3 regions of the Chryseomicrobium imtechense genome follow, and region 1 is predicted to be linked to each of the others. Evidence: predicted binding sites of a transcription regulator. Region 1 holds the regulator's gene; each other region holds the start of a gene.
The links. The regulator CtsR, encoded in region 1, represses protease genes until heat stress. The targets are predictions, from matches to a motif close to ATGGTCAATAAAGGTCAAACA.
Positions count from the first base shown of each region.

Region 2: clpP (ATP-dependent Clp endopeptidase proteolytic subunit ClpP) is a predicted target of CtsR. The motif match lies at 5,685-5,705, and genes of this name have one in related genera.
Region 3: AB5N96_RS12735 (ATP-dependent Clp protease ATP-binding subunit) is a predicted target of CtsR. The motif match lies at 2,495-2,515, and genes of this name have one in related genera.

Region 1 is NZ_JBGOBM010000003.1:54,083-64,254, reverse strand. It holds gene AB5N96_RS03485 (Mur ligase family protein) at 1-1,164, shown strand, start outside; gene AB5N96_RS03480 (DUF6904 family protein) at 1,200-1,925, opposite strand; gene rluF (23S rRNA pseudouridine(2604) synthase RluF) at 1,941-2,648, opposite strand; gene corA (magnesium/cobalt transporter CorA) at 2,660-3,625, opposite strand; gene AB5N96_RS03465 (NCS2 family permease) at 3,832-5,133, shown strand; gene AB5N96_RS03460 (CtsR family transcriptional regulator) at 5,255-5,728, shown strand; gene AB5N96_RS03455 (UvrB/UvrC motif-containing protein) at 5,728-6,249, shown strand; gene mcsB (protein-arginine kinase McsB) at 6,252-7,337, shown strand; gene AB5N96_RS03445 (ATP-dependent Clp protease ATP-binding subunit) at 7,327-9,789, shown strand; gene radA (DNA repair protein RadA) at 9,896-10,172, shown strand, end outside.
Region 2 is NZ_JBGOBM010000007.1:76,135-86,306, reverse strand. It holds gene AB5N96_RS08770 (tetratricopeptide repeat protein) at 1-27, shown strand, start outside; gene trxB (thioredoxin-disulfide reductase) at 109-1,053, shown strand; gene AB5N96_RS08760 (NUDIX domain-containing protein) at 1,256-1,732, shown strand; gene rapZ (RNase adapter RapZ) at 1,732-2,604, shown strand; gene mgfK (gluconeogenesis morphogenetic factor MgfK) at 2,625-3,596, shown strand; gene whiA (DNA-binding protein WhiA) at 3,630-4,571, shown strand; gene AB5N96_RS08740 (HPr family phosphocarrier protein) at 4,591-4,842, shown strand; tRNA gene AB5N96_RS08735 (tRNA-Arg) at 5,549-5,620, opposite strand; gene clpP (ATP-dependent Clp endopeptidase proteolytic subunit ClpP) at 5,761-6,357, shown strand; gene AB5N96_RS08725 (LemA family protein) at 6,498-7,076, shown strand; gene AB5N96_RS08720 (TPM domain-containing protein) at 7,073-7,873, shown strand; gene AB5N96_RS08715 (glutaredoxin family protein) at 7,867-8,112, shown strand; gene AB5N96_RS08710 (sugar-binding transcriptional regulator) at 8,266-9,294, shown strand; gene gap (type I glyceraldehyde-3-phosphate dehydrogenase) at 9,307-10,172, shown strand, end outside.
Region 3 is NZ_JBGOBM010000018.1:20,023-30,194, reverse strand. It holds gene AB5N96_RS12755 (alpha-amylase family glycosyl hydrolase) at 1-275, shown strand, start outside; gene AB5N96_RS12750 (DegV family protein) at 310-1,161, opposite strand; gene AB5N96_RS12745 (Cof-type HAD-IIB family hydrolase) at 1,172-1,990, opposite strand; gene AB5N96_RS12740 (metal-sulfur cluster assembly factor) at 2,102-2,410, shown strand; gene AB5N96_RS12735 (ATP-dependent Clp protease ATP-binding subunit) at 2,531-4,660, shown strand; gene AB5N96_RS12730 (YjzD family protein) at 4,911-5,096, opposite strand; gene AB5N96_RS12725 (beta-ketoacyl-ACP synthase III) at 5,270-6,205, shown strand; gene fabF (beta-ketoacyl-ACP synthase II) at 6,225-7,457, shown strand; gene AB5N96_RS12715 (ABC transporter ATP-binding protein) at 7,828-8,847, shown strand; gene AB5N96_RS12710 (ABC transporter ATP-binding protein) at 8,844-9,791, shown strand; gene opp4B (oligopeptide ABC transporter permease) at 9,794-10,172, shown strand, end outside.

The sequences.
Region 1 (10,172 bases):
GAGCATGGGCTTCAAACTGGTCTCATTGGGACAGTTGTTGTCAAGATTGGTGACAAGGCGGAGCCTTCAGAATTAACCACACCAGAATCTCTGGATCTACAACGCTATTTTTCTGAAATGGTGGAATCAGACATCCAACACGTCGTAATGGAAGTATCTTCTTCAGCACTCGAACTAGACCGAGTTGGCAGTGTTGATTTTGATATTGTGACATTCAATAACATCAGCCGTGAACATATCGACCTGCATTCTTCATTTGAGAACTATGTGATGCATAAATCAAAGCTTGTCACACGTGCAGGCGTTGATAAAGTAGCGATCTTGAATTTAGATGATTCCTATTCTGCAGCTTTGCAAGATCAGACAGATGCTTTTGTAGTGACAATCGGTGTGGAAAGTGAAGAAGCGGATATTCGTTGTGTAGACCTTGATTTATCAACAGGACGTGCAGAGTTCACAGTGTCGATTGCAGACACGCTTGAAACACCGCAAGGTACAATTCCACAAGGTGATTTTAGAGTATCGTTAGGAACACCAGGCTATCATTCTGTTTATAACTCGCTAGTGTCAATTGCGATTGGATTATTATGTGATGCCCCAATTGAGACGATTCAACGTGCGATGAAAAACTTTGCAGGGGTTGAACGTCGTTTCGAGATGATTTTTGAAGAGAGCTTCAAAATCTTTGATGACCACTTTGCAAACAGCGGAAATATCGATATTACCCTTAGTACGCTTGAAAAGATGGACTACAAAAACTTGAAGCTTGTGTATGCGATTCGCGGAGATCGAGGTGTTACAGTGAATCGTGAAAATGCGGAGGCAATTGTTCGCTGGGCACCTAAGCTTGGGCTGACAGAAGTCATTGCAACCAGCAGTAAATCCGATGTCACGGCAAAAGATGTTGTGGCAGAGGAGGAGAAAGCTGTATTCCTTGATGTCATGGAAGCTGCGGGAATCAAAGTTCATTTGTTCGATGAGCTCCCAGAAGCAGTTCGACAAGGGCTGCACCAAGCAGAAGACAACGATGTTGTTTTGCTAGCAGGGTGCCAAGGGATGGACTATGGTGCAAAGTATGCTTTAGAAGAACTTTCTTCAATGCATCCAGAATTAGATAAAGAAAAGTTATTCAAACCGCTCGCTACACGTGTGGCGGGGGTATAACGAAAAGACCTGAAGCGATGGCTTCAGGTCTTTTTTTACCACTCAATATCGTCATAATCTGGATAATCCGCTGTTAATTTGATGTTGTGCACAGCGCTCTTTGTTTTATTTGCTTCTGCAACAACTTTTTGTTTAAAGACTTCATAATCATTCCCACCAACGATGATGCTGCGTGCGATTTTCGGCAGCAAGACTTTGCGTTCTTCTTTCGGTACATTTAAATAAGACAAAGCCAACATATCGACGTACTGGGTTGCATAATCTTCTGTTGAACGTTCGGGTGACAAAAGCGCTTGCTTCACATCCGAAAAATCCTCGTCTGGCATCGCGATTTCTAAGGCTTCGATGACTTTTGCTTGAAATAAGCGGACTTCCATCGTGTAGAGATGAAGATGTGGGTGCTTGATGTTCTTGCTGCGCAACAAGACAAAATCATTTAACCCAAATGCTGTGAATAGAAGTTCTGGCCATAACATTTTATAGCCAAAGTATACGTTGCGCTCTGGAGTGATCATTCCTTTTTCTTTTAGTTGATCACGAGTTGCTCCATTGGAGACAACTATTACTTCTTCTTTCCCTTTACGTGCCGCAGCTAATTTGATTAATGCCGCGGTAAGGCGATCATGTGTACTTTGATAATCGTAGAATTTATTAGTGTCTCCAATTAGATCGAAAGCCGCCGTAAGGAAAGCGTCGAAATCCCAAATGTCTCCGCTGATGGTTGCGCCTGTTGCATAAGGTGTAGATTGAATCGTTAACATCCTGCATCTCTCCCTTTATGAACGTTTCGGTTGATAGTTGAGCAGTTTGAAGAGTTCCTGCTTTTCGTCTTCCGTTAAATTACGCCATTTACCGATGGGTAAGCTTCCAAGTTCGATGTTCATGATACGCACGCGTTGTAATCGTTTAATAGTGAACCCGAGCGCGGAACACATGCGGCGGATTTGTCGGTTGAGCCCTTGGGTCAGAATGATGGAAAATGTATACGGCCCAAGTTTTTTCACTTTTGCTGGCTTTGTGACGGTATCTAAAATCTTCACGCCCGTTGCCATTTTTTCTAAAAATGTCTCCGTCAGACGTTCATTCACTGTCACGATGTACTCTTTATCATGCTCATTTTCAGAGCGAAGAATTTCATTGACGATGTCGCCGTCATTCGTCAAAAGAATTAAGCCATCCGAATCTTTATCGAGCCGTCCTACGTGAAAAATACGCTTTTCATGATTGACGAAATCAATGATGTTTCCTTCGATATGGCGCTCTGTCGTACTCGTAATTCCTACAGGCTTGTTTAAAGCTAGATAGACGAGCTCTTGTTCTTGAGAAATCACTTTCCCGTCGACCTTTACTTCATCGCCAGCCTCTATTCGACTTCCTAGTTCTGCAGGCTTGCCATTGATCATTACACGGCCATCTAAAATCCACTGATCGGCCCCTCTGCGAGAAACAATTCCTGCTTCAGCTAAATATTTATTGATACGCATGGCGTACCTCCTTATTGATTTTTGAATAATTTAAACCAGCCTTTATAAGTAAACCAGGTGAGCATTCCACCTGCAATCATAAACATGAATAACAATACCCCGTAATAGCCTAACGACCAATTAAGTTCCGGCATATTTGTAAAGTTCATCCCGTAAACCCCTGCGACGAATGTGAGCGGGATGAAGACGGTGGATACAATTGTAAGTGTCATCATGATTCGGTTCATTCGGCTAGCGTTCATCGACATATGACTATCCCGTATATCCGCTGTCAAATCTCGATTGGAATCGATCATTTCAGATAGTTTGATAAGGTGATCGTAAATATCTTCGAAATAGGTGCGCTCTTCCTGCGAAAAATTCAAGCGTGAAGATGCAAGCATTCTATAAAGTAAATCTCGCATTGGATTGATTGTTCGTCTCAGGTGCAATAAATCACTACGAATTTCGAAGACTCGGTTCATAGAAAATTGGTCATGATGCCTGGACATGTCATCCTCGACAATATTTAAATAATCCTCAATTTTGTAGATGATGGGGAAGTAATGATCCACTACTTTATCGATGATTTGATACAGAGCGTGCATAGCGCCTCTTTTCCAAGACTTCGTACTATGAATAAGACGGTCAAGTGCCTCGTCAAGTTCATGCATTTCTTCATAATGGAACGTTACGACAAAATTTCCTCCAACAAAGACGTCTAACTCTTCTGCTTCCATCGTCTTTTCGTTATATGTATGTAGCACAAAAAAGGTATGACGGTCATAATTATCGAGTTTAGGTCGCTGCAAATCATGCAGGCAGTCCTCTATTGCGAGCGGGTGAAATTGAAAAAAGTCTCGTAATAGATTTTGCTCGTCAATGGAAGGGTTGCTAATATCGACCCAATACCACTCGAACAAATTATCTTGTAATTGATTCAAAGAAAAGTTTTGAATCAGTTCGTGATCCGTTGTGACTCCTACTGTGCGAATCATAAAACCACCTCCTGCTTGTTCTATCATACCCGCTTCTAGCGGAAGTCAAAAGTATTTCTCGTCAATGAAATGATAGCAAAACACGAACCATCTTCTAATTAGGAGATGGTTTTTTCGTGTTTCTTTTGAAAAAGGGTTGCAATTCAATATAAAAGCGAATAATATTGTTAAGTATCTCAAAAATGTTCGTATTTAGGAGAGTTCATATGTTTCGTTTACAGCAACATGGCACAACTGTTAAAACAGAAGTTGTAGCTGGAATTACCACTTTTCTTACAATGGTTTATATAGTCATCGTCAACCCCGTTATTTTGGCGGAAGCAGGCGTTCCGTTTGATCAAGTTTTCTTAGCCACTATCATAGCCGCCGTCGTTGGTACGTTATGGATGGCGCTATTTGCGAATTATCCGATTGCCATCGCTCCAGGAATGGGATTAAATGCTTTCTTCACCTATACAGTCGTTATTTCCTCGAATGGACAAATCGATTATTTAACGGCTTTCTCTGCAGTGTTCATCGCCGGTATTATCTTTGTTATTTTGTCATTAACGTCTTTACGTGAAAAGTTGATTATCAGCATTCCATCCAACTTGAAGCACGGTATCACGGCGGGAATCGGATTGTTCATATCATTTATTGGACTGCGCATGTCTACAATCGTTGAAGCGCATGAAACGAACTTAGTGAAACTCGGGGATTTAACAAGCCCAGCTGTTCTACTCACGTTGTTTGGTCTACTTGTGACACTAATTTTGATGGTGCGCAATGTGTACGGCGCCATCTTTTACGGGATGGTGGCGACAGGGGTCGTTGCCTTCTTCACCGGTCAATTGAAGTTCGATGGATTCTTTGAAATCCCTTCCTTACCAGAAGGCATTCTTGTTTGGAATCCCGTCACAGCTTTTTTAGACGTCATTCAATTCGGCATGCTTGGGATTGTCGTGTCCTTTGTATTAGTGACCTTGTTTGATACAACCGGAACAATGGTCGGCGTTGCCAAACAAGCCGGGCTCATGAAGGGGGAACGTCTTCCACGAGCTCGTCAAGCACTCCTTGCCGATTCTGTTGCGACGACGGTAGGTTCTATGTTCGGAACGAGCCCAACGACTGCCTACATTGAGTCTTCTTCAGGAGTGGCTGTTGGTGGACGTACAGGTCTGACTACATTGACTGTAGGAATTCTCTTTATCATCGCTGCGTTTCTCGGTCCATTTGTTGCGGCTCTTTCTGGAGTGGCGGCGATCACAGCACCTGCTTTGATTATCATTGGGTCATTGATGATTGGGGCTGTGAAGCATATTGAGTGGGATGCGTTTGATGAAGCATTTCCTGCATTCATTGTAATTTTGGCAATGCCGCTCACGTCGAGTATTGCAACAGGAATCGAACTTGGGTTTATCATCTATCCGATTCTAAAAATAGTACAAGGCCGCTATAAAGAAGTACATCCACTCCTTTATATCTTCGCTGTCTTGTTCTTGTTCCAGCTGATTTATCTTCCCCATTAATATAGAGAAGCATGCCGATTTCTCGGCATGCTTTTTTATTTGGAGTCAAAACAATTGCACGCTACAAAGTGAATTCGTATAATAAAGTCAAAGATAGTCAAAGTCAGTAGGAGGTGACACCATGAAAAATATCTCAGATATTATTGAAGGGTATTTGAAAAGTATTATCGAATCTACTAATCAAGGGCAGATTGAAATAAAACGCAATGAAGTCGCGGAGAAATTTCAATGCGTCCCCTCGCAAATTAATTATGTAATTAATACACGGTTCACTGTAGATCGTGGCTATATAGTTGAAAGTAAGCGAGGTGGAGGTGGGTATATACGTATCTTCCGCTTAGAGGCGACCGAACAGACAGATGTCATTCGGGATATGTTAGATGCTCTTGAAAACGGGGCATCTGAATCCATGGTGGAAGACATGGTCTACCGCCTGCTTGACTTAGACATGATTTCAAAACGAGAAGCAAAACTAATTGTTGCGGCGTGTGCACGGTCTACCTTGTCAGTTCCGTTGCCACTACGTGATCAATTGAGAGGGCGGGTCGCTCAAGCGATGCTTCTTACGTTACTTCACGAAAAGGAGGGTCGCTGATGATTTGTGAAAACTGTAAACAACGTCCTGCACATGTCAAAATGACGGTTACGCAGAACGGAGAACCATTCACGCGACATCTCTGTGATGTCTGTGCAAGTCAGTTACACCCTTTTCAAAACCAGCAAGATCCATTAACGGTTCATCAACTGCTCACGAACTTGTTTACACCTGAACAAACAAAAACACAAGCTAGTCGTGAAAAAAGTCAGTGGAGCTGTCCGAATTGTGGCTGGACCTATGAACGCTTTGTGCATCGCGGGAAATTTGGCTGTGCAGAATGTTATGAGACATTTGGCAATGCCTTACCCCCTGTCATGAAGCGACTACACAACGGCAATGCTGAACACATCGGCCAAGTTCCAGAAGCATATGAAGAGACGCGCGATTTGAAGCGTCGCATTGAAGACATTCGGTCTCGTATGCAACAAGCAATCGCTGAAGAAGAGTTTGAAACAGCCGCCACTCTCCGTGACCAAGCAAGAGAGCTTGAGGCGAAACTCTCAAAAGGAGGCGATTGACAGTGGATATGAATCGCTTTTTAAAAAATCAAGTGACCAGTTGGATGGAAAGCTCAGGAGAATATGCGGATATTGTCATGAGCACGCGAATCCGATTGGCTCGAAATATAGAAGGTTTTAAGTTTCCTCTGGCATTTACTGAGGACGAGGCGCATAAAATCGAACAGACTGTCTCAGGCATTTTGCTTGACCAGGAAAACTTATCGCACGAGTTTACGTCTTATCAGATGAAGCAATTAGATGCACTCGATAAACAAGTCTTGATTGAAAAACATTTAATCAGCCCAAGCTTAATTGAATCTGAGCATGAAGCGGCAGCTGTCATTTCTGAAGATGAATCTCTTAGCATCATGATCAACGAAGAAGATCATTTGCGCATACAGTGCATACTCCCTGGTCTTCAATTAGAAGAGGCGTACAAACAAGCGCGGGAAATCGACCGGACACTTGACCGCAACGTTCGCTATGCGTTTGATGAGAAGTATGGTTATTTAACGACATGCCCGACCAATACAGGAACAGGTCTCCGTGCGTCCGTCATGATGCACTTGCCGGCCTTGACCGCTACGAAACAAATGGCTCGTATCGCACCTATCATCAACCGTCTTGGCATGGTTGTGCGAGGCATTTATGGAGAAGGCAGTGAAGCTCTCGGGAATGTCTACCAAGTATCCAACCAAGTAACACTAGGTAAAGCGGAAGTCGAGATTTTACAAGAACTGAAAGGCTTGACGACCCAATTGATTGAAAAAGAACGGGAAGCGCGCGAAGCACTGCTTTCCCATTCACGCATAACACTAGAGGATAAGTTGTTTCGCTCACTAGGCACACTGCGCTACGCCCGGATGTTGACGACAGAAGAAGCAGCACAATGTCTATCCGACGTCCGGTTAGCAATCGACTTAGCTATCATTCGAAACGTCAACAAAACGATTTTGAATGAATGTATGGTATTTATGCAGCCTGGATTTTTACAGCACTATGCCGGTTCTACATTGTCCCCGAAAGACCGCGATGTGTTTCGGGCAAAAATGATTAGGGAACGGTTGACTATAGAAGAAAAAGGAGAGAACTCATATGATGTTTAATCGTTTTACACAGCGCTCACAAAAAGTACTTCAACTCGCTCAAGAAGAAGCGATTCGTTTAAAGCATGAAGCAATTGGCACTGAACATATTTTGTTAGGTCTGATTCGTGAAGGGAACGGCATTGCGGCGAAAGCGTTAGAGGCTAGTAACGTCGATCCAAAGGCGATTGAAGAAGGCATTGAAGAATTAGTCGGAACGGGCGAAAAAGATGTTGGTCCGATTGTGCACTATACACCACGTGCTAAAAAAGTCATTGAACTCTCAGTCGACGAATCACGTAAACTTGGTCATTCTTATATTGGGACAGAACACTTGCTACTTGCACTGATTCGTGAAGGGGAGGGTGTAGCGGCTCGCGTTCTAAGTAACGCTGGTATCAGCTTAAACAAAACACGTCAACAAGTGCTTCACTTACTCGGTAGCAGTGAACAAGCAAACAATTCATCTTCGACATCGTCTGCCGCAACTGCAAGCACGCCAACGCTTGACGGTCTTGCACGTGACCTTACACAGATTGCACGTGAAGGCACATTAGATCCAGTGATTGGTCGTAGCAAAGAAATTACGCGTGTAATCGAAATCTTAGCGCGTCGTACAAAGAACAACCCAGTGCTTATTGGAGAGCCTGGTGTTGGTAAGACCGCAATCGCAGAAGGACTTGCGCAGCAAATCGTACACAACGAAGTGCCTGAAATCTTGCGTGACAAACGCGTTATGACACTGGATATGGGGACGGTTGTAGCAGGTACGAAATACCGCGGAGAATTTGAAGATCGTTTGAAAAAAGTAATGGATGAAATTCGCCAAGCAGGCAACATCATCTTGTTCATTGATGAACTTCACACATTGATTGGTGCAGGGGGAGCAGAAGGTGCGATTGACGCATCTAACATTCTAAAACCAGCACTAGCACGTGGTGAACTGCAATGTATCGGTGCGACAACACTTGATGAGTACCGCAAATACATTGAAAAAGATGCGGCTTTAGAACGTCGTTTCCAGCCAATCCAAGTGGACGAACCATCTGTTGAAGAAGCGATTCAAATCATCTATGGTCTGCGCGACCGTTACGAAGCGCATCACCGTGTGAAAATCACAGATGCAGCGGTAGAAGCGGCAGTTAAAATGTCAGACCGCTATATTTCGGACCGTTTCCTACCGGATAAAGCAATTGATCTGATTGATGAAGCAGGGTCGAAAGTACGCCTACGCTCATACACGACACCGCCGAACTTAAAAGAGATGGAACAACAACTTGAAAGCTTACGTTCTGAGAAAAACGCAGCCGTACAAAGCCAAGAGTTTGAAAAGGCTGCATCGTTCCGCGATAAAGAACAAAAGTTAAAAGAAGAACTTGAGAAATTGAAAGACAACTGGAAAGAAAAGCAAGGGAAAGCAGAAACAGAAGTGACTGTCGAAGATATCGCAACTGTCGTTTCGATGTGGTCAGGTGTACCGGTCTCAAAACTGGCGCAAACGGAGTCAGACAAACTGTTGAAACTCGAAGATACATTGCACAAACGCGTCATCGGACAATCGGAAGCAGTCGATGCCATTTCTCGTGCGATTCGTCGAGCACGTGCTGGACTTAAAGATCCAAAACGTCCAATCGGTTCATTTATTTTCTTAGGGCCAACTGGTGTTGGTAAAACAGAACTTGCGCGTGCACTCGCTGAAGTAATGTTTGGAGATGAAGATTCAATGATTCGTATCGATATGTCTGAGTACATGGAGAAACACTCGACATCTCGCTTAGTCGGTTCACCTCCAGGGTATGTTGGCTTTGATGAGGGGGGTCAATTGACGGAGAAAGTGCGTCGCAAACCTTACTCTGTCATCTTATTAGATGAAATTGAAAAAGCGCACCCAGATGTATTTAACATCTTGCTTCAAGTGTTAGAAGATGGGCGTTTGACAGATTCGAAAGGACGTACAGTCGACTTCCGTAATACAGTGGTCATCATGACTTCAAACGTCGGAGCAGACGCTGTGAAGTACAACAAGTACGTTGGTTTCAATCTTCAAGAAGCAGGTTCTTCTAAAGACTATAAAGACATGAAGTCAAAAATGCTTGAAGAGTTGAAAAAAGCATTCCGCCCAGAGTTCTTGAACCGTCTCGATGAGATGATTGTGTTCCACTCATTAGAGCGCGAACACTTGAAAGAAATTGTCACACTTATGGCGAATCAGTTAACGAAACGCCTAAAAGAGCAAGATATCGAGCTGGAACTTACAGAAGCAGCAAAAGATAAAATTGCTAAAGAAGGGTATGACCCAGACTACGGAGCACGTCCATTACGCCGTGCGTTACAAAAGCACGTTGAAGATCGTTTATCAGAAGAAATTCTAAAAGGCGAAGTGCTGACAGGTCAATACATCATCTTTGATGTTGAAAATGATGAATTTGTCGTTCGTACAGAAAAAGCTCAAGCTGAAACTGTAACGGAATAGAAGCACGTTAGCACCCCGTTTCTTTGCAGGAATGGGGTGCTATTTTTCGTATAGAAGAAAGTACGTTATACTGAGAACTAGAACGCCCGTTCCTAAGGAGGACTTTATGGCAAAGAGAAAAACAAAATTTATGTGTAATGATTGTGGCTATGAATCACCAAAATGGATGGGAAAATGTCCAGGGTGCGGCCACTGGAATACGATGGTGGAAGAAGTGGAGGTCGTCAGCAAAGGGCCGAAACGTTCTTTTGTAACATCTGATGGACCGAGTATGAAAGCGACGCCGATTGTTTCGGTGCAAACACAAGAAGAACCACGAGTTGATACGTCACTTGAAGAACTGAACCGTGTGCTAGGTGGTGGGATTGTCCCAGGCTCCTTAG
Region 2 (10,172 bases), on a different contig from region 1:
GCATTCTTTCCTTTTTACGACGCTTAATGGGCAGAAATGTTGAATGCTACTGTCAAATCAAGTAGATTGAGATAAGGATAGAATTACTTACATGTAGGAGGAACAATCATGTCAGAAATCACGAACAATTATGACGTTATTATTATCGGTGCCGGTCCTGCTGGGATGACAGCCGCTGTATATACATCACGTGCCAACCTATCGACGCTAATGTTAGAGCGCGGTATTCCAGGTGGGCAAATGGCTAACACTGAAGAAGTAGAAAACTACCCAGGTTTTGAGACGATCCTCGGCCCTGAACTTTCGACAAAAATGTTTGATCACGCTAAGAAATTTGGTGCGCAATACGCGTATGGGGATGTCGAAAGCATCATTGATGAAGGAGATACGAAACTTGTGAAAGCCGGTGGGAAAGAATACCGTGCAAAGGCAGTTATCATTTCTTCCGGTGCTGAATACAAAAAAATGGGCATTCCAGGAGAAAACGAACTAGGTGGCCGTGGAGTCAGCTATTGTGCAGTATGTGACGGGGCTTTCTTCAAAGGGAAAGAACTAGTGGTAGTCGGCGGCGGAGATTCTGCCGTAGAAGAAGGCGTATTCTTAACACGCTTTGCTGACAAAGTGACAATTGTTCACCGTCGTGATCAATTACGCGCACAAAAAATTCTTCAAGACCGCGCATTTGCAAATGACAAAGTAAACTTCATCTGGAACACAACAGTCAAAGAAATCAATGAGGAAAATGGAAAAGTAGGCTCTGTGACACTCGTGTCTACAGAAAGTGCAGAAGAAACCGAGTTCAAAGCAGATGGTATTTTCATCTACATCGGAATGCTGCCACTTACAAAACCATTTGAAAACTTAGGTATCTTGAATACCCAGGGCTACATCGTAACGGACGAAAAAATGCAAACGAAAATTCCAGGAATCTTTGCTGCTGGAGATGTTCGTGAAAAGATGCTACGTCAAATCGTTACAGCTACTGGTGACGGTTCGATTGCTGCACAATCTGCTCAACACTATATTGAGAAATTAGAAGATCAATTATCTTAATCATTTCTTAATACTGCTGTAATCAGAATGCAACAATAGTCGTGTATACTAAGAACTATAAATTGACCCCCTTTTTATATAGGTTTTCTTTGATAGGCTGTTTCCTCGCTTTATAAGTCGAGGGGGCAGCCTCTTTTTTTATGTAGAGATTCGAAATTATAGTATACTAATAAGATAGTATAGAAAAAGATGGAGAGAGCCGATGCAGCGTATTGTAAATCTACTTGTCATCAAAGATGGCAAAGTACTTCTATTAAAAAAACCTCGACGAAACTGGTATGTCGCTCCGGGCGGAAAAACGGATCATGGAGAGTCTGTTTTTGAAGCAGGCATTCGCGAATTTACCGAAGAAACCGGTACAACGCCAGTAAATCCTCATATTAAAGGTCTATACACCATGTTGATCAAAGATGGAGAGACCGTCATCTCGGAATGGCTTTTATCGACTCTTGTCGCATTTGATTTGGACGGAGTTCCGTATAAAGAAAACCATGAAGGTGTTTTAGAATGGCATCCCGTTGAAGCGCTTCAAACGCTACCAATGGCTGAAGGTGACCGGATGAATCTTGTGTTTGCTGCTACGCAACCAGGAATCCAATACGGGACATTCACCTATACAGAAGATTTTGAATTGCTGGATCATCGATTACAAACATCTCAGGAGGTGCATCCGTCATGATGGAAGAAACACCACAACCATCAACAGATATCGTCATCATCACAGGTATGTCAGGGGCAGGGAAATCTGTCGCGATTCAAAGCTTCGAAGATATGGGGTATTACTGTATCGATAATTTACCACCAGACCTTTTATCAACATTTGTAGATTTGCTTGTGGATTCAGATAAACAATTGACTAAAATCGCACTTGTAATGGATGTTCGTGGCGGTGAAGTGTTTGGTCCAATTTCGCAAACACTCAACCATTTGCAGGAAAGCCGCAATATCAGCCCGCGTATTTTATTTTTAGAGGCGGATAACCAAACTCTGGTAAGCCGTTACAAAGAATCAAGACGATCACATCCTCTTGCAAAATTGGGTCTTCCTCTTGAAGGGATTAATAAAGAACGGTTGATGCTTGAAGAATTAAAGGGTCGAGCTCAACACATCATTGATACATCAAATTTGAAACCAAAAGAATTGCGCGCTGAGATTGAGCGGACATTTTCAAATGAAGCCCACTCACCGTTCATCATCAACGTGATGTCTTTCGGATTCAAACACGGAATGCCGATTGATGCGGACTTAGTGTTCGATGTGCGTTTCTTACCGAATCCATTTTATATTGAAGAGCTCCGTCCGATGTCAGGGCGTGATCACGAAGTATCCAGCTACGTCATGAAGTGGTCGGAAACAAAAAAGCTCGTTGAGAAGTTGACGGATCTATTTGAATTTATGATTCCGCATTACAAGCGTGAAGGAAAAAGTCAGCTAGTCATTGCTTTTGGTTGTACAGGTGGCCAGCACCGTTCTGTCACGTTAGCCGAATACTTCGGAGACTATTTGAAAAAAGAAGCACCAACAGTAATCAAACATCGAGACGTAAAATAATTGAGAAGGAGGGCCATTCGTTGCCGAAGCCAACTGAACGCATCAAAGTCGTCGTCCTCGGCGGCGGAACAGGTCTATCCACCTTACTACGTGGATTAAAAAAATTGCCTGTCGACATCACAGCAATCGTTACAGTTGCAGATGACGGCGGAAGCTCGGGCAGACTTCGTGAAGATTATGACATTCCACCTCCAGGAGATGTGCGTAATGTCATTGCTGCTCTTTCGGATGTTGAGCCGCTCGTAGAGGCGATGTTCCAGTACCGGTTCAATCACTCCAAAGATTTAGAAGGCCATGCACTTGGTAATTTGATGCTTGCCGCTTTAACCGATATTACAGGAGACTTTGGGAATGCAGTGAGTGAGATGAGTCGCGTCTTAAATATTAACGGCAAAGTTTTACCAGCTGCCAATCAAGTCGTGACACTCCATGCCGTCTATGAAGATGGTTCCATTGTGACAGGTGAATCCAAAATACCGCTTGTAGATAAGCCCATTCGAAGTGTGATGATCACACCAGAAGATGTAGAGCCCCTTCCCGAAGCCGTTCAAGCGATTCGTAAAGCGGACCTGATTGTCATTGGACCGGGTTCCTTATATACAAGTATTTTACCGAATTTGCTAGTAACTGAAATTCAACAAGAAATTCGAAATTCGAAAGCCTTACGCGTCTATATGTGTAATTTGATGACGCAAGCAGGTGAGACAGAAAAGTACAAAGCTTCTCATCACCTGCAAGCAATTATAAATCACACAGGACCCGGACTGATTGATGTTGTGCTTGCTTCAGATATCGATGTACCTGACCGTGTTATAACTTCGTATTCAGAAGAACATGCGGCACCTGTTGTCGTAGATGTTGAAAAGATACGGTCGCTCGGTGTAAACGTTATCAAACGAGACATCGCAATCGTCCGTGACGGCAGTGTTCGCCATAATGCTGAAAAAGTAGCGCTTTGGCTAGTTTATGAAGCGCTTAACTATAGAAAGTGAGATGACAATTTCCGAAGAAAGGGGGAAATGATTTTGTCATTTGCATCCGAAACAAAGAAAGAAATGACCCAATCTGAAGTTGATGCCTGTTGTGCACGGTCCGAACTATCTGCGATTATTCGCATGAACGGGACACTCGGATTTAGCAATAAAAATTTGAGTTTGGATATTCAAACTGAAAATGCAGCGATTGCTCGTCGCATTTATACGTTGATCAAAAAAGTCTACAACTTAAAAGTAGAACTTCTTGTCCGTAAGAAGATGAAGCTCAAAAAGAACAATGTCTACATCACACGTATCCGAGAGGGCACGCGTGAGATACTCGGAGATCTGCACATTATGAATGATGGCTATGAGTTTTCAAACGAAATTCATGCAGACTTGATTAAAAACGAGTGTTGTAAGCGTTCCTATCTTCGCGGCGCTTTTCTAGCGGGTGGTTCTGTCAACAATCCAGAGACTTCGTCGTACCATTTAGAAATCTACACATTGTACAAAGAACACAGTGATGCACTTGTGCAATTGATGAATGGCTATGAGTTGAACGCAAAAACAATTGAACGTAAAAAAGGATTTGTGGCATACTTAAAAGAAGCAGAGAAAATTGCAGATTTTTTGAGTTTGGTAGGAGCACATCAAGCTCTGCTCAAATTTGAGGATGTCCGAATTATTCGCGATATGCGCAATAGTGTCAATCGCTTGGTCAATTGTGAGACCGCCAACTTAAATAAAACAATTGGCGCAGCGCTTCGCCAAGTTGAAAATATCCGATTTATTGAAAACGCTATCGGTTTAGACCAACTTCCAGATAAGTTGCGTGAGATCGCACGACTCCGTGTCGAGTATCAAGATGTCACGTTAAAAGAACTCGGGGAAATGGTGTCTACCGGGAATGTAAGTAAATCAGGTGTGAATCATCGATTGCGCAAATTAGATGACATCGCTGACGCTTTGCGTCGTGGCGAATCGATATAATAGAGAGGAATTGGTTGCGATGGAAAAGACGATGGATGTAGGATTATCAAATGGCTTACAAGCTCGCCAAGCAGCTCTTTTTGTTCAAGAGGCAAACCGCTTTGCAAGTGAGATCTTCCTTGAAAAAGACGGCAAGAAAGTCAATGCAAAAAGCATCATGGGTATCATGAGTCTAGCTGTGGGGCGCGGGGAAGAAGTCGTGCTATATGCAGAGGGTTCTGATAAAGAAGCTGCGATTGATACATTATCGAAATTTATAACTGAAGAGTAAACTGCAAGCATCCGATGAACTGCGGATGCTTTTTTCTATGAAAGGAAATCCCTCCACCCAGATCGCCATTTCCTGGGTGAGTTTCACCGAGCCTCCCCACGTAAGATGAAAGAAGAGCACTTTCATCTTCGTTGCCGGGTCTCGGAAAAACTCAGATAGCCCGGGAAATGACGACCTGGCCTCCGGGATTTCTAGCTACCAGGGCAGGGTGAGGGGAGAGTGACAGGCACCAAATGGAAACTACTGGTAAATGATGACAGGCACCGAGAATACTCTTGTCGATTGTAAGAGTCATAAGATCTTACTAGTAAGGAACTTAAGATATTAGGTTTGGGTTTTGAAATGGTTTCCATAATATGACTTCGGTTGAACAAATCTGATTTCGGTACAATAAATGTTCATTTCGGTAGAAGAAATTAAGATTTCGGTAGAACAAATCCCCAACTCATCCGATGAACGGTCGCTCAGGGCAGGGTGACAGGCACCAAATAGGGGGGTGATAGGGGGGTGACAGGGGGGTGACAGGCACTAAATGGAAACCACTGGTAAATGGTGACAGGCACCGAGAATGAGAAGCCATCGCGGCCTATGAAGCAAAGAGCGCTTCACAGTCCACGCTGTCTTCTCGCACAATTTCTGAACAGTCGGCTCCACATCTAAAACATAAAAAAACACCCGAAAGCCTAAGCTATCAGGTGTCCATATACGCCCCCGGAGAGAATCGAACTCCCATCTCAAGAACCGGAATCTTACGTCATATCCATTAAACTACGGGGGCAAGCGACTTTATTATTATAGCTTTCTGTACTGCAAAAGACAACTGCAAAAAAAGCAGTGCATCAGATTTGACCTTTCTTGACCTTCATGTGTATCATAAACATACAGCTAGTTATTCATAAAAAATCGGAGGTATGACTGATGAACTTAATTCCAACAGTTATTGAACAAACAAACCGTGGGGAACGCGCCTACGATATTTACTCTCGTCTTTTAAAAGACCGCATCATCATGCTAGGTAGCGGAATCGACGACAACGTTGCGAACTCAATCGTCGCGCAACTATTATTCCTAGAAGCAGAAGATCCAGAAAAAGATATCTCAATTTATATCAATAGCCCAGGCGGAAGTATTACGGCTGGTATGGCAATTTACGACACAATGCAGTTCATCAAACCAGACGTACAGACAATCTGTATCGGTATGGCAGCTTCTATGGGAGCATTCCTACTTGCAGCTGGTACAAAAGGAAAACGCTACGCTCTTCCAAATGCAGAAGTAATGATTCACCAACCACTTGGTGGCGCACAAGGGCAAGCGACGGAAATCGAGATTGCTGCAAAACGCATCTTGTTCTTACGTGAAAAATTGAACCAGATTCTTGCAGATCGTACGGGTCAACCGATCGATGTCATCGCAAAAGACACAGATCGCGATAACTTCATGACTGCTGAACGTGCAAAAGAATACGGTCTTGTGGATCACATCATTGACCGCAGCGACAGCAAAAAAGACTAATTGTCATCAAACACCGCCACTTGCGCGGTGTTTTTTCTATTTACTGAAACGAACTCGCGAGTTGTTCGTATAAAAAGAGAAGGTTTGATTTCTCATGAAAACAGGGGAAACTACAAACAGATAACGAAAGGTGGATTCTTATGAAAAAAATGCTGATTCCCGTCATCATTATTATTGGATTTTTTGTAGTCCTAGCAGCACTCTTAATTCCAAGTTACAACGGGTTTGTTGACTCGAATGAAAACGTCAACCAGTCCTATGCACAAGTGGAGACACAACTTCAAAGACGTGTAGACTTAATTCCGAACTTAGTAGAAACGGTCAAAGGTTTCGCTGATCAAGAGCGCGAAATCCTTACAGAAATTGCGGATGCTCGTGCACGTCTTGCAGGAGCAGACTCTCCAAATGAACAAGCAGAAGCAGATAGCGAATTAGCAGGTGCGCTTTCACGATTACTCGTGATTGTTGAAAACTACCCAGATTTAAAATCAGATGCAAACTTCCGTCAACTGATGGATGAACTGGCAGGAACGGAGAATCGTCTTTCTGTAGCACGTCAAGATTATAATGAATCTGTATCTCAACACAATCGCAAAGTAAATCGTATGCCTGGTGCATTACTGGCAGGAGTCTTCGGATTTGATGAGCGTGAATATTTTGAAGCCGAAGATGGTGCGGAAGAAGCACCAGAAGTCGACTTTGGAAGTGATGGTGAGTGAGGAAGAAACTACTCGTAACTGTACTAGCATTTCTAGTTCTACTTCCTTCAATGGCTGTGCTAGCAGATGTTCCAGATCCCATTCCAGGGAAGTCCTATGTACATGATTTCTATGATGTGATTCCAGAAGACTTGGAGCGCCATATTGAACGACTTGGACTTGATCTCGATCAAGGTACGGGAGCACAAGTGGTTGTCGTCACAGTAGAATCATTAGAAGGACAGGATGAAAATAGCTATGCGGTCGAATTGATTCGCGAATGGGGAATTGGAAGTCCGGAAGAAAACAACGGGCTCGTCTTCTTACTTGAAATGAATCCTACGAAAGTTGGGGACCGCGCAGTTTACATCGGTGTCGGTCAAGGGCTTGAAGGACGTCTTCCTGACGGGAAGATTGGACGTATTTTAGATGAATACACACTACCTTTTCTAGAGGCTGGTGATATCGAAGGTGCTGTCCAATCCACCTATGAACTTTTATATGAAGAAGTGGCAGCTGAATACAATTACACGGGAGAATCTGTTGCCCCTCCGCGTCCTTCATCAAACGAAGGAGGCATCTCTCCGTTCACTATTATTATGATTGTTGTGATCTTTTATATCATTGTGACGATCTTTAGTAACAATGGCATTGGTGGCGGAAGAGGAGGTCCTCGAGGTCGCGGTGGCCGAGGAGGCCCGTTCATCTTTGGTCCTGGCATGGGAAGCGGTAAATCTTCCGGCGGTGGTTTCAGTGGAGGTTTTGGTGGCTTCGGCGGAGGCAGCTCTGGAGGAGGAGGTGCAGGTCGAAGTTGGTAAAAAAAATTACTTTCTACACACGGAATCAATGTCCGTTATGTGTCGAAGGTCGGGCTATGCTAGACATGGTGGCAGAAGATCTTCCGATACGAATAGAAGAAATTGATATCGAACAAAATGATGAAGCCCATGAAAAATACATGATTATGATTCCTGTAGTGGAATACAATGGGGAAGTCATCCAGTACGGAAACTTAGATTACGCAACACTTTACGAAGCATTGGACGATTCCGTCTGATGCTTTTTTTGATAGTAAAAGTGTTTGGGATTGATAATTTTCGGGTAATCTAGTACTATGAATGAGCAGGAATTATTTTTTTGCCCAGGTGGGAACGAAAAGTGAACATCGGGACAAAAATGTTCCCATAAAGATAGAGCAGGAGGTGTCGATTTGGATATTCTTAAGGCCCAGCTTGAGCTGATGCCCGAATGGAAAGACATGCTTCAACAGCGCTATCAAATTCTCTATACAATCGCTTTATCAAAAGGGATTGGCAGGCGTACGCTTGCTGAAGCTCTTCAACTTTCGGAACGTGAAGTTCGAAAAGAATTTGATCTACTTCGAGCGCAAGGGTTAATCCTTGTATCGCGAGAAGGGGCGGAGGTCACTCCACCAGGTCAACAACTTCTAGTTGAACTAAAATCCCTTGTGGATGAATGGTCGGGAAGACATGAAAAAGAGACCACCCTTAAACGATTTCTTGGGATTGAAGAAGTTCATATCGTTGCTGGAAACAGCGATGACTCTGAACAGGCTCAACTGCTTCTTGCAGATGAAGCCGCCAAATGGATTTTTGCAAACTTGAAACCGCGTATGATTACAGCGGTGACCGGTGGAACGACCATTGCAAAAATTGCCGACCATCTTCCACAATCATCAAAGATTGAGCAGTTGCAATTCGTTGCAGCGCGCGGAGGAATCGGAAAGGATGTACAGCTGCAAGCGAACACAATCGCTGCACTGTTTGCAGAGAAACTGAATGGTTCGTATAAAACTTTATACATTCCGGACAGACTAAGTGAATCTGCTTACGAAGCCATGACCCAAGAGCCTTTCGTTCAAGAAATGATGGCCTTGTATGAACAAATGTCAATCCTTGTTCATGGCATTGGTGACGCAACGGAAATGGCACGCCGCAGAAGTTCGAGCTCAGAAGAATTGAAGCTTTTGAAAGAACAGCAGGCTGTCAGTGAAGCATTTGGTTATTATTTCAATGCACGTGGTGAAGTCGTTCACCGCATTCGCACGATTGGAGTTCAACTCGAGCAACTCGAACAGACACCGCATATCGTTGCTGTAGCAGGTGGCGCACAAAAAGCACATGCACTTGACTCATATTTTCAACAGGCACCCAAACAGACTGTATTGATTACAGACGAAGGGGCTGCCGATCAACTTATAAAAGAACATACATTATAGGAGGAATTTTTAATGACTATCAAATTAGCAATCAACGGTTTTGGACGTATTGGACGTAAAGTTTTCCGCGAGGCACTAACAAATGATCAAGTAGAAGTAGTAGCAGTGAACGATTTAACAAACGCTGCAATGCTTGCTCACCTTCTAAAGTTTGACACAGTGCACGGTACTTTGAATGCAGAAGTAACAGCTGAAGAAGATGGCTTCTTAGTAAATGGCCGCAAAATCAAAGTATACGCTGAGAAAGATCCTTCAGCACTTCCATGGGGCGAGATTGGTGTTGACATCGTAATCGAATCAACAGGTATCTTCCGTTCACCAGAAAAAGCACAAGCGCACATCGATGCTGGAGCGAAAAAAGTTATCGTATCGGCTCCAGGTGAAGGCGGCATGCCAACTTACGTAATGGGCGTTAACCATGAAGAGTACGATGCAGCAAACGAAAACATCGTATCAAACGCTTCATGTACAACAAACTGTCTATCTCCAGTAGCGAAAGTATTGAACGACAAGTTCGGTATCAAACGTGGAATGATGACAACAATTCACTCTTACACAAACGACCAACGCATCCTTGACTTGCCACACAGCGACTACCGTCGTGCACGTGCAGCAGCAGAGAACATGATCCCAACTTCAACAGGTGCAGCAGCAGCTGTAGGAAAAGTTCTTCCAATGCTAAAAGGCAAAATCGATGGAATGGCAGTTCGCGTACCAACGCCAAACGTATCACTAGTTGACTTCGTTGCTGAGTTAGACAAAAACGTAACAATCGAAGAACTGAATGCTGCGTTAAAAGAAGCAGCTGAAGGCGATTTGAAAGGTATCTTAGAGTACCAAGAACTTGAGTTAGTTTCTACTGACTACAACGGCAACAC
Region 3 (10,172 bases), on a different contig from region 1:
CGAGTGGCACGAAAACATTTGCTGCTTCAGAAGAAATTGTGGGAGTCGATAAGGAGTTGCGTGGTCTATTTGGGCGTGACGTGGTGCGTCAAGCAGATAATGGAGAGTATCGCTTGACGATTGACCGTGAATTAGTTGAACTCTACCATGTGAAAGAAAATTCAGGGTTAAATACGGCTTATATTATTGCTATGGCAATTGCTTATGCTTTGTTCTTAGGTTTTATTTACCTTGTTTGGAGAAAAGGGAAGCAAAAACGTGCACAACAGAACTAAAAAACCGGAGAGCCACTTTGGCCCTCCGGTTTTTTTACGTCAATTTATTGTAGAAGAATACAGATAAAGCACCCGGTCCAACATGGGCACCGATAGCGGAGCCAATCATCTGAATCTCAAAATCTTTTACTCCGTATGTTTCTTCAAGCAGTGATTTTAATTCATTGGCAGCAGTTTCATCGTCACCGTGTGAGATATGCACGGTTTGCTTTGCTAACTCACTTCCGTTTTCACCGACTAACTCCCCGAGTCGTTTGATTACTTTTTTGCGACCGCGAATCTTCTCAATCGGAATCAACTTTCCATCTTCGACATGTAGGACAGGCTTGATGTTTAATAGCCCCCCTACAAATGCGCTCGTCTTAGAAACGCGTCCTCCACGTGCCATATAATCTAAATCTTCTACTGTAAAGAAGTGCTCGATTGTTGAAATTGTGTCAAGAAGTTGCTGTTCGATTTCTGAAACAGAAAGCCCTCTTTCACGAAGAGTGACAGCTTTTTTAACAAGCATTCCATAGCCAAGTGAAGCACATTTTGAATCGACAACAGCAAATTGGAAGTCAGGATAACTCTCTTGCACTTGATCACGCATCATTACCGCAGTATTATACGTTCCAGATAGTTCAGATGAGAATGCAACATAGACTCCTTGTTCTCCACGCTTTGCTAACGATTCAAACTCTTGTAAAAACGTTTCAGGGGACACTTGAGAGGTTTTAGGTTGGTGGCCCTCACGAATTTTGTCATACACTTCTTTTGCTTGGATTCCTAGGATATCTTCATAATCGTTTCCTTCGATATGTACACGGAGTGGGAACAAGTCCACGTCCGCTTGTTGGAAGTAGGCTAAAGGAAGATCAGTAGCACTATCCGCGTAAATTTTCATTGTATTCCTCCTATACATGTAGTTTTAAACTCAAACGCTCTTCTAAATAAATCCCTATACCATCTTCATTGTTTGTGCCGATGATTTCATTTGCAATTGATTTTAAAGGATTGATGGCATTGCCCATTGCAACACCAGTTCCAGCGTACTCAATCATTTCCAAATCATTGTCTTCATCTCCAAAAGCAATAATACGGCTCTTTGGAATATTTAAGTGTTCAGCCACAGGTTGAATGCCTACAGCCTTATTCAACCCACTTTTGACGATTTCAATAACATGCCAAGGTGCGCCCCAGCGTCTGTGGTCGATCACTTCTGCATGAACGTCACGAAGGTGTTTTCGAATCGATTCAACATGTTGCTCATCTGCATGAATCAGCATACTTGTTGGATCTTGCGTCAGGTATTTACGTAGGTCACCCGTCGTAAACTTCGGGTCTCCCCATGCAAATGCATTCATGATTTTTTCATCATGTTGATGCAAATACACATCATCTAATACTTCTGCTAGCAAGTTTTTCACTTCGTAATCCTCAACCGCATCAACGACCTCTTTGACAACTTTTAAATTGATTGGTTCGTGTCGTGTTTGCCAGCTAGAAGATAGTGGGTGATGGACATACGCTCCGTTGAAGTTTACAACCGGTGTAGTCAAACCAAGCTCTTTATAATACATACCTGTTGCACGGAATGGGCGCCCCGTCGCAATCATAATTTCGTGCCCAGCTTCTTTTGCTTTTCTAAGTGTTTCTTTTGTGCGTGGTGAAATCACTTTCTCATCTGTTAATAGTGTTCCATCCAGATCTAGTATGATCAAATGTTTTTCCATACTTTCACCTCTCCCTACACACTAGTGTACTCTTCTCACGAAACAGCGTCAAAGGTGGCAATTGTAAAGTTCATTTGATACACTACAAGTAACGGAAAGGTGGGAATTAAAATGGATCAAGATATGAAAGATAGTATGATGAGTGCTCTTGAAGAAGTCATCGATCCGGAGCTTGGAATTGATATCGTCAACCTTGGTTTAGTATACGATGTTGACTTGTCTGAAGAAGGATTGGCTGTAGTAACGATGACGTTGACGTCAATTGGCTGTCCGATGGGGCCGATGATTGTTGATCAGGTTAAAACTGCTCTTGGTCAGTTACCTGAGGTAAAAGAAACAGATGTAAATATTACGTTCAATCCACCCTGGTCACGTGATCACATGTCACGCTACGCTAAAATTGCATTAGGCATTCGCTAAATTACTCAAAACTCGACAGTTGTCGAGTTTTTTTGTTTACAGCATTTTACTTTACAAGGTGTCGAATCAGTTTGTATAATCAAATTAGTCAAAGAAGGTCAAAGTCAGGAGGAACTTACGATGCAAATGAATCAAATGCCGTCAGATGACAAAACACCTTTAGAGCAGTTTGGAAGAAACTTGGTCAGCTACGCCAAGGAAGGAAAAATGGATCCAGTGATTGGCCGCGATCAAGAAATTCGGAACGTGATTCGAATTCTTTCTCGGAAAACAAAAAACAATCCAGTTCTCATAGGGGAACCAGGAGTAGGGAAAACAGCGATTGTAGAAGGACTTGCCCAACGAATTGTTAAAAAAGATGTACCTGAAGGATTGAAGGACAAAGAAATCTATGAACTCGACATGTCTGCATTAATTGCTGGTGCAAAGTACCGAGGTGAATTTGAAGAACGCTTAAAGTCTGTCTTAAAACAAGTTAAAGATAGCGAAGGCTCTATTTTACTTTTTATCGACGAACTCCATACGATAGTCGGGGCTGGCAAGACAGACGGTGCGATGGATGCAGGGAACATGTTAAAGCCCATGCTTGCTAGAGGGGAGCTTCACTGTATAGGAGCAACAACGCTAGATGAGTACAGACTTTACATTGAAAAAGATCCTGCATTAGAGCGTAGATTCCAGCAAGTTCTAGTGAAAGAGCCAACTGTGGAAGATGCCATCTCTATTCTTCGTGGGTTAAAAGAACGTTTTGAACTGCATCATGGTGTGCGCATTCATGATCGTGCGATTGTAGCAGCTGCAGAGTTATCGAATCGTTATATTACGGATCGCTTCATGCCAGATAAAGCGATTGATTTAATTGACGAAGCCTGTGCAATGATTCGAACAGAAATTGATTCAATGCCACAAGAACTCGATGAAGTGACGCGTAAAATCATGCAACTTCAAATTGAAGAACAAGCATTGATGAAAGAAAAAGATGTCGCTAGCCAAAAGAGACTACAGAATTTACGCCAAGAATTAAATGCACTTGAATCCTCTTCATCGGAAATGAGAAATCAGTGGGAAAGCGAAAAGGCAGAATTAAAAGCAGTTCAAGGCAAAAGAGAGGCATTGGACCGCTTGCGTAGGGAGCTTGAGGAGGCAGAATCGGCATACGATCTAACAAAGGCCGCGGAACTGCGTCATGGGAAAATTCCAGAAGCTGAAAAAGAAGTAGCGGCACTTGAACAAGCTACTCCAGTTGAAGGACGCATACTACGTGAAGAAGTAACCGAAGAAGAAATTGCTTCAATTGTAGCAAGATGGACAGGAATCCCCGTCACAAAACTTGTCGAAGGAGAACGCGAGAAGTTATTACGGTTAGAAGAAATCTTAGCTGAACGCGTTGTAGGGCAGGAACAAGCCATTCAGTACGTTTCAGAATCTGTTCTCCGTGCGCGTGCAGGAATTAAAGATGCGCACAAACCAATTGGATCTTTCTTGTTCTTAGGGCCAACTGGCGTTGGAAAGACAGAGTTAGCCAAAACGCTCGCTGCACAATTATTTGATTCGGAACAACATTTCATTCGAATTGACATGTCAGAGTATATGGAGAAGCATAGCGTATCAAGATTAGTGGGAGCGCCTCCTGGCTATATCGGATACGAAGAAGGGGGGCAGTTAACAGAAGCTGTTCGAAGAAATCCTTATTCCGTCGTGTTACTTGACGAAATAGAAAAAGCTCATCCTGATGTAGCGAATATTCTACTCCAGATTTTAGACGATGGCCGTATCACCGATAGCCAAGGACGTCTCGTCGATTTTTCGAACACAATTGTTATCTTGACGTCGAACATTGGTTCCTCTTATTTAATTGAAACAAAAACCGATGTGGATCAACATCATCACGATTTGGTCATGCAAGCACTTCGCCAACACTTTAAACCGGAACTGTTAAATCGGATGGATGATATTGTGATGTTCCATGCTCTTGGCAATGAGCACTTTGAGAAAATTGCAGCTAAATATATGAAAGAACTCGCTGTAAAACTCCATCAACAAGAAATTGAGCTGGAAGTCGATGATTCTGTTTATAAGTGGATTGTTGAACAAGGGGTAGATGCTGCGTACGGGGCAAGACCACTGAAACGATTTATACAGCGCAATATAGAGACTCAAGTAGCCAAACAGCTCATCCGTGCAGAAGTAGTACCAGGCCAAACAATCAAACTGTCAATTGAAGATGGTCAGCTTCAACTTTCTGTTTAAAATTGTGAATGAAGAACTGATTTTCAGATTTAGTGTAAGTCTACAATTCAACTAAAGAGTGTAGGGGTGACTCCAGCGGGATTAAAAGCGGAAGCTGAGACCTTGGCTCAGCCCGCGCCCGCGGAACGCTCCCCCTGCACGCTCATTGAACGATCATTCTAAGCTCTAATATAAGAGATAAAAAAACAGTATCTTCTCCTGATTAAAACCAAGAGAAAATACTGTTTTTATTTTCTAACCACATCACCAATTAATGATGAGCATTTTTAGGCATCTTCGGAAGCAAAGCATCAATTAAAATGATAGCTACTGCCATGACAACACCCATAATAAGACCATTCGACAAAACGAAGTCTACATTAATTACAGCGCTTACTACATAATTTAACATTGTCACTAAAATTAGTGACCAAAAGAGAACTGTTACGTATTGCATAGTCGTCACCTCAGTCAATTTTCTTCTTGAATCATACCACAAATTATTTCCCGAATGTATGAAAAACCTAAAAAACATCCTAAACATCAGCAGAGTGTTGATAAATGTTCACGATTTCGATATGATTATGACCAGGTGCTAATAATAGATAGTAAAGAAAAGAGGATGACAAAATGGGTGTAGGCATATGGGGAATTGGATCCTACGTTCCAGAAAACCGAGTCACAAATGATGACTTGGCCGAACGAATGGAAACGTCAGACGAATGGATCAAATCACGGACAGGAATAGAGGCACGACATCTGGCAGATGAGTCACAAGATACTTCGGATATTGCATATGAAGCAGCACGGAAAGCATTACAGAACGCCCAAGTCGAAGCTACAGACATTGATTTAATTTTAGTGGCTACAGTAACTCCTGATCAGCCATTTCCAACGGTTGCAAACATGTTACAACACCGACTAGGTGCTACAAAGGCTGCTTCCATGGATGTGTCAGCTGCTTGTGCTGGATTTATGTATGCATTAATTACAGGTTCTCAGTTCATTCAAACAAATGTCTATAAACATGTTTTGATTGTAGGCGTTGAAAAGCTATCTAAGATTATAAATTGGGAAGATCGCACGACAGCAGTTCTGTTTGGAGATGGGGCTGGAGCGGTCGTCCTTGGGCCAGTTACAGAAGGGAACGGAGTTTTATCATTCGAACTTGGTTCGGATGGAAGTGGAGGCAAACATTTATCTCAACAAGGTGACCATATTCAAATGAACGGACGTGAAGTATTTAAATTTGCAGTTCGTCAAATGGGTGAGTCAGCAGTCAATGTGATTGAGAAAGCAGGACTCACAAAAGAGGATGTTGATTTCTTGATTCCACACCAAGCAAACATTCGTATTATGGAAGCTGCTCGAGAACGATTAGATTTACCGGAAGAGAAGATGTCCAAAACTATTCATTTGTATGGAAACACTTCTGCGGCTTCCATACCTCTATCGCTTGACTATGAACTAAAACAAGGCAAAATCAAAGATGGAGATGTCGTCGTCATGGTAGGTTTTGGTGGCGGTTTAACTTGGGGCGCCATTGCATTGCGTTGGGGAAAATAACTTGAAATGAGGGATTGAATTGGGTAGACGAGTAGTAATTACAGGAATAGGTGCCGTGACGCCTCTTGGAAATACAGCAGTTGAAACGTGGGAAGGGATTAAGGCTGGTAGATCTGGAGTCGGACCACTTACACGACTAGATGCAGATCAATTTCCTGCAAAAGTAGCTGCAGAGGTAAAAGGCTTCTCTATAGAAGACTTTATTGAAAAGAAAGAAGCTCGCAAGATGGACCGCTTCACACATTATGCACTTGCCGCTTCTATAGAAGCAATGAGAGATGCAAATTTGGAGCTAGATGAAAGTACTGGGCTACGAACAGGTGTCTGGATCGGCTCTGGAATCGGTGGGATGGAAACATATGAAAGTCAATTCCGGACGTTTTTAGACAAAGGTGTTCGACGTGTAAGTCCGTTTTTCGTACCGATGATGATCCCGGATATGGCTTCAGGTCAAGTGTCAATTTATTTTGGTGCAAAAGGAATCAATTCCTGTTCTGTGACAGCTTGTGCGTCTGGAACAAACTCTATAGGAGATGCGTTTAAAGTTATCCAGCGTGGAGATGCGGACATTATGATTACAGGTGGAGCAGAGGCACCTATCACCAATATGGCAGTGGCAGGATTCTGTGCAAATACCGCTCTGACTACGAATCCAGACCCTTCTACAGCTTCACGTCCATTTGATTCGAACCGTGACGGTTTTGTTATCGGAGAAGGTGCAGGAATAGTCATTTTAGAAGAATTAGAGCATGCACTTGCACGTGGAGCAAAGATTTATGCTGAAGTTGCTGGGTACGGCTCAACTGGAGATGCACATCACATTACAGCTCCAGCACCTGAAGGCGAGGGTGCCGCTAGAGCAATGAAACAAGCGATAAATGATGCGCAGGTGTCTCTTGATGAAGTAGGGTACATTAATGCACATGGTACAAGCACGCCTTACAATGACTTATTTGAAACACAAGCTATCAAATCTGTATTTGGTCACCATGCGCATAAGCTAGCAATAAGCTCTACAAAATCAATGACTGGTCATTTATTAGGTGCAGCAGGAGGGGTGGAAGCGATTTTTACGGCGTTAGCTCTCAAAGAAGGAATTCTTCCTCCTACAATAAATTTACAATCTCCAGATCCTGAATTAGATTTGGATTATATCCCAAATGAAGCACGTGAGAAAACAGTTTATGCAGCCATTTCAAATTCACTTGGATTTGGTGGTCACAATGCAAGTTTAGTTTTGAAAAAATATTAATTATATTGCGAAATAATAAAAGCTGCTGATAATTTATCAGCAGCTTTGTTTAATTCTACAATACTTTAGTGAGTTGTAGCGCTAAATCATTACACTATGCCATAAGGCGCATATGGAATGAATCATTACTCATTTCTTAAAAAAATTTTCCCAATATTGTATTTTGCGCAAACCCTTGTCTCTCTAAGGTTTACAAAGTTTTCTAAATAACTAGAATGCTCGAAATTATGAAATGAGCCAAAAAACTTATTGTCACTGTAATAATTCTGTAATAGAATTTACATCTAGGTGAACAATTAACTGAAAAATAGAAACTTTGAAATATCAACTTAGTAAAAACATCTTAGTGAAACTTGAGAGGAGCAGTAGGTTGAATAACGCATCAGAACTATTAACCATCTCAGATTTACATACGGGCTTCAGCATCAAGGATAAATATTACAACGCAGTGGATGGAGTTTCCCTAACACTTCGTAAAAATGAAATTCTTGCAATTGTAGGAGAGTCAGGATGTGGGAAAAGCACACTTGCCACTTCAATCATTGGACTACATAACTCCAACAAGACCCGTGTAATCGGTGAAATTAAATTTAAAGACTTAAACTTAGCCGCTCTTTCAGATGAAAAAATGAACAAAGTTCGTGGAAATGATATCGGCATGATTTTCCAAGATCCGCTTTCAGCATTGAATCCGTTAATGCGAATCGGGGATCAAATCGAAGAAAGCTTGATTTACCACACGGATTTAACGCAAGAACAACGCAAAGCACGCGTACTTGAATTGCTTGCACAAGTTGGAATTCCAAATCCTACTCGTACTGCTCGTCAATTCCCACACCAGTTGTCTGGTGGTATGCGTCAACGTGTTATTATCGCAATCGCAATCGCATGTAAGCCATCTATTATTATTGCGGATGAGCCTACAACTGCATTAGACGTAACGATACAAGCACAGATTCTAGATCTTTTGATTGAATTACAGAAAGAAACTGGCGCTGGTATTATCTTGATCACACATGACCTTGGTGTAGTAGCTGAAGTCGCTCACCGTGTAGCGGTTATGTATGCAGGTCAAGTAATTGAAGAAGCACCAGTAAATGAATTGTTCAATAATCCAAAGCATCCATATACACGTTCTTTATTAAACTCAATACCACAAGCGCACAGTACAGAAGATAGACTGCAAGTCATTCAAGGACTTGTCCCTTCTCTAATTAACTTACCGCGTGAAGGCTGTCGTTTTGCTCCACGTATCCCGTGGATTCCAGCCGAAGCACACGAAGCAGATCCAAAGCTTCATGAGATTGCACCAGGACACTTTGTGAGATGTACCTGCTGGCAACATTTTTACTTCCAGAGTGAAGAGGAAATGGGAGGTATCATCGAATGAGTTTCATGCAGATACAAGACCTTCGTGTACACTATCCGATTCGCGGAGGATTCTTTAACACCATTCAAGATCACGTTCTTGCTGTTGACGGCATTAACATGGAATTTGAACAAGGCAAGACATATGGTCTAGTAGGCGAATCGGGCTGTGGGAAATCCACAACTGGAAAGTCTATTATCGGATTAGAAAAAATTACTTCTGGAAAAATCATCTATGAAGGTAAAGATGTAACGAACTCTCGCAGACAACGTAATTCTGCCTACAATCGTGACATTCAAATGATTTTCCAAGATGCACATTCTAGCTTAAATCCACGTAAACGTGTATCAGAAATTTTAGCTGAACCAATTCGTAACTTCTTAAAATTATCGCCTGATGAGGAACGTCGTCGTATTAACGAACTGCTTGCTATCGTCGGGATGCCTGAAGATGTGAAGTTGAAGTACCCACATGAATTCTCAGGTGGTCAGAAGCAACGTATCGGAATTGCCCGTGCAATTGCGACAAACCCTAAATTAATTATTGCAGATGAGCCAGTATCAGCACTTGACCTCTCTGTTCAAGCGCAAGTACTGAACTTCATGAAAGATATCCAACAAGAACTAGGTCTTACTTATTTGTTTATCTCTCACGACCTTGGTGTCGTTAAACATATGTGTGACGAAATCAACATCATGTATAAAGGTCGATTCGTAGAAACAGGAACTCGTGATGAAATATACGGGGACCCACAACACATCTATACGAAACGTTTATTATCTGCAATTCCAAACATTGATCCTTCTACACGCGATGAGCGTAAAATTGAGCGCCAACGTGTGGAAGCGAACTATCATACAGAAAACAAAAAATATTTCGATGAAAATGGTCGAGTATTTGATTTACGCCCAATCTCTGACACGCACCAAGTGGCGATGACAGCAGCAGAACAGGGGGGCAACTAACTATGTGGAAAACGGTAGTACGACGATTTCTCGTCATGATTCCTCAGTTGTTTGTACTAAGTTTATTAATCTTCATCATGGCAAAATTCATGCCTGGTGATCCCTTTACTGGTTTGATCACACCTGAAACAGATCCGGCTCGTGTTGAGCAACTGCGCCAAGCGGCTGGTTTTTATGATCCGTGGTACATCCAATATATTAATTGGATGGGGAATGCCTTCCAAGGAGACTTTGGGCGTTCTTATACGTTTAACCAACCAGTTTCAACACTGATTGGTGCACGAGCACTTAATACGTTCTGGTTATCGTTAGTGAGTGTTGGCCTATTGTATCTATTAGCTATTCCTCTAGGGGTACTGGCGGGGCGCTATCAAGATACTA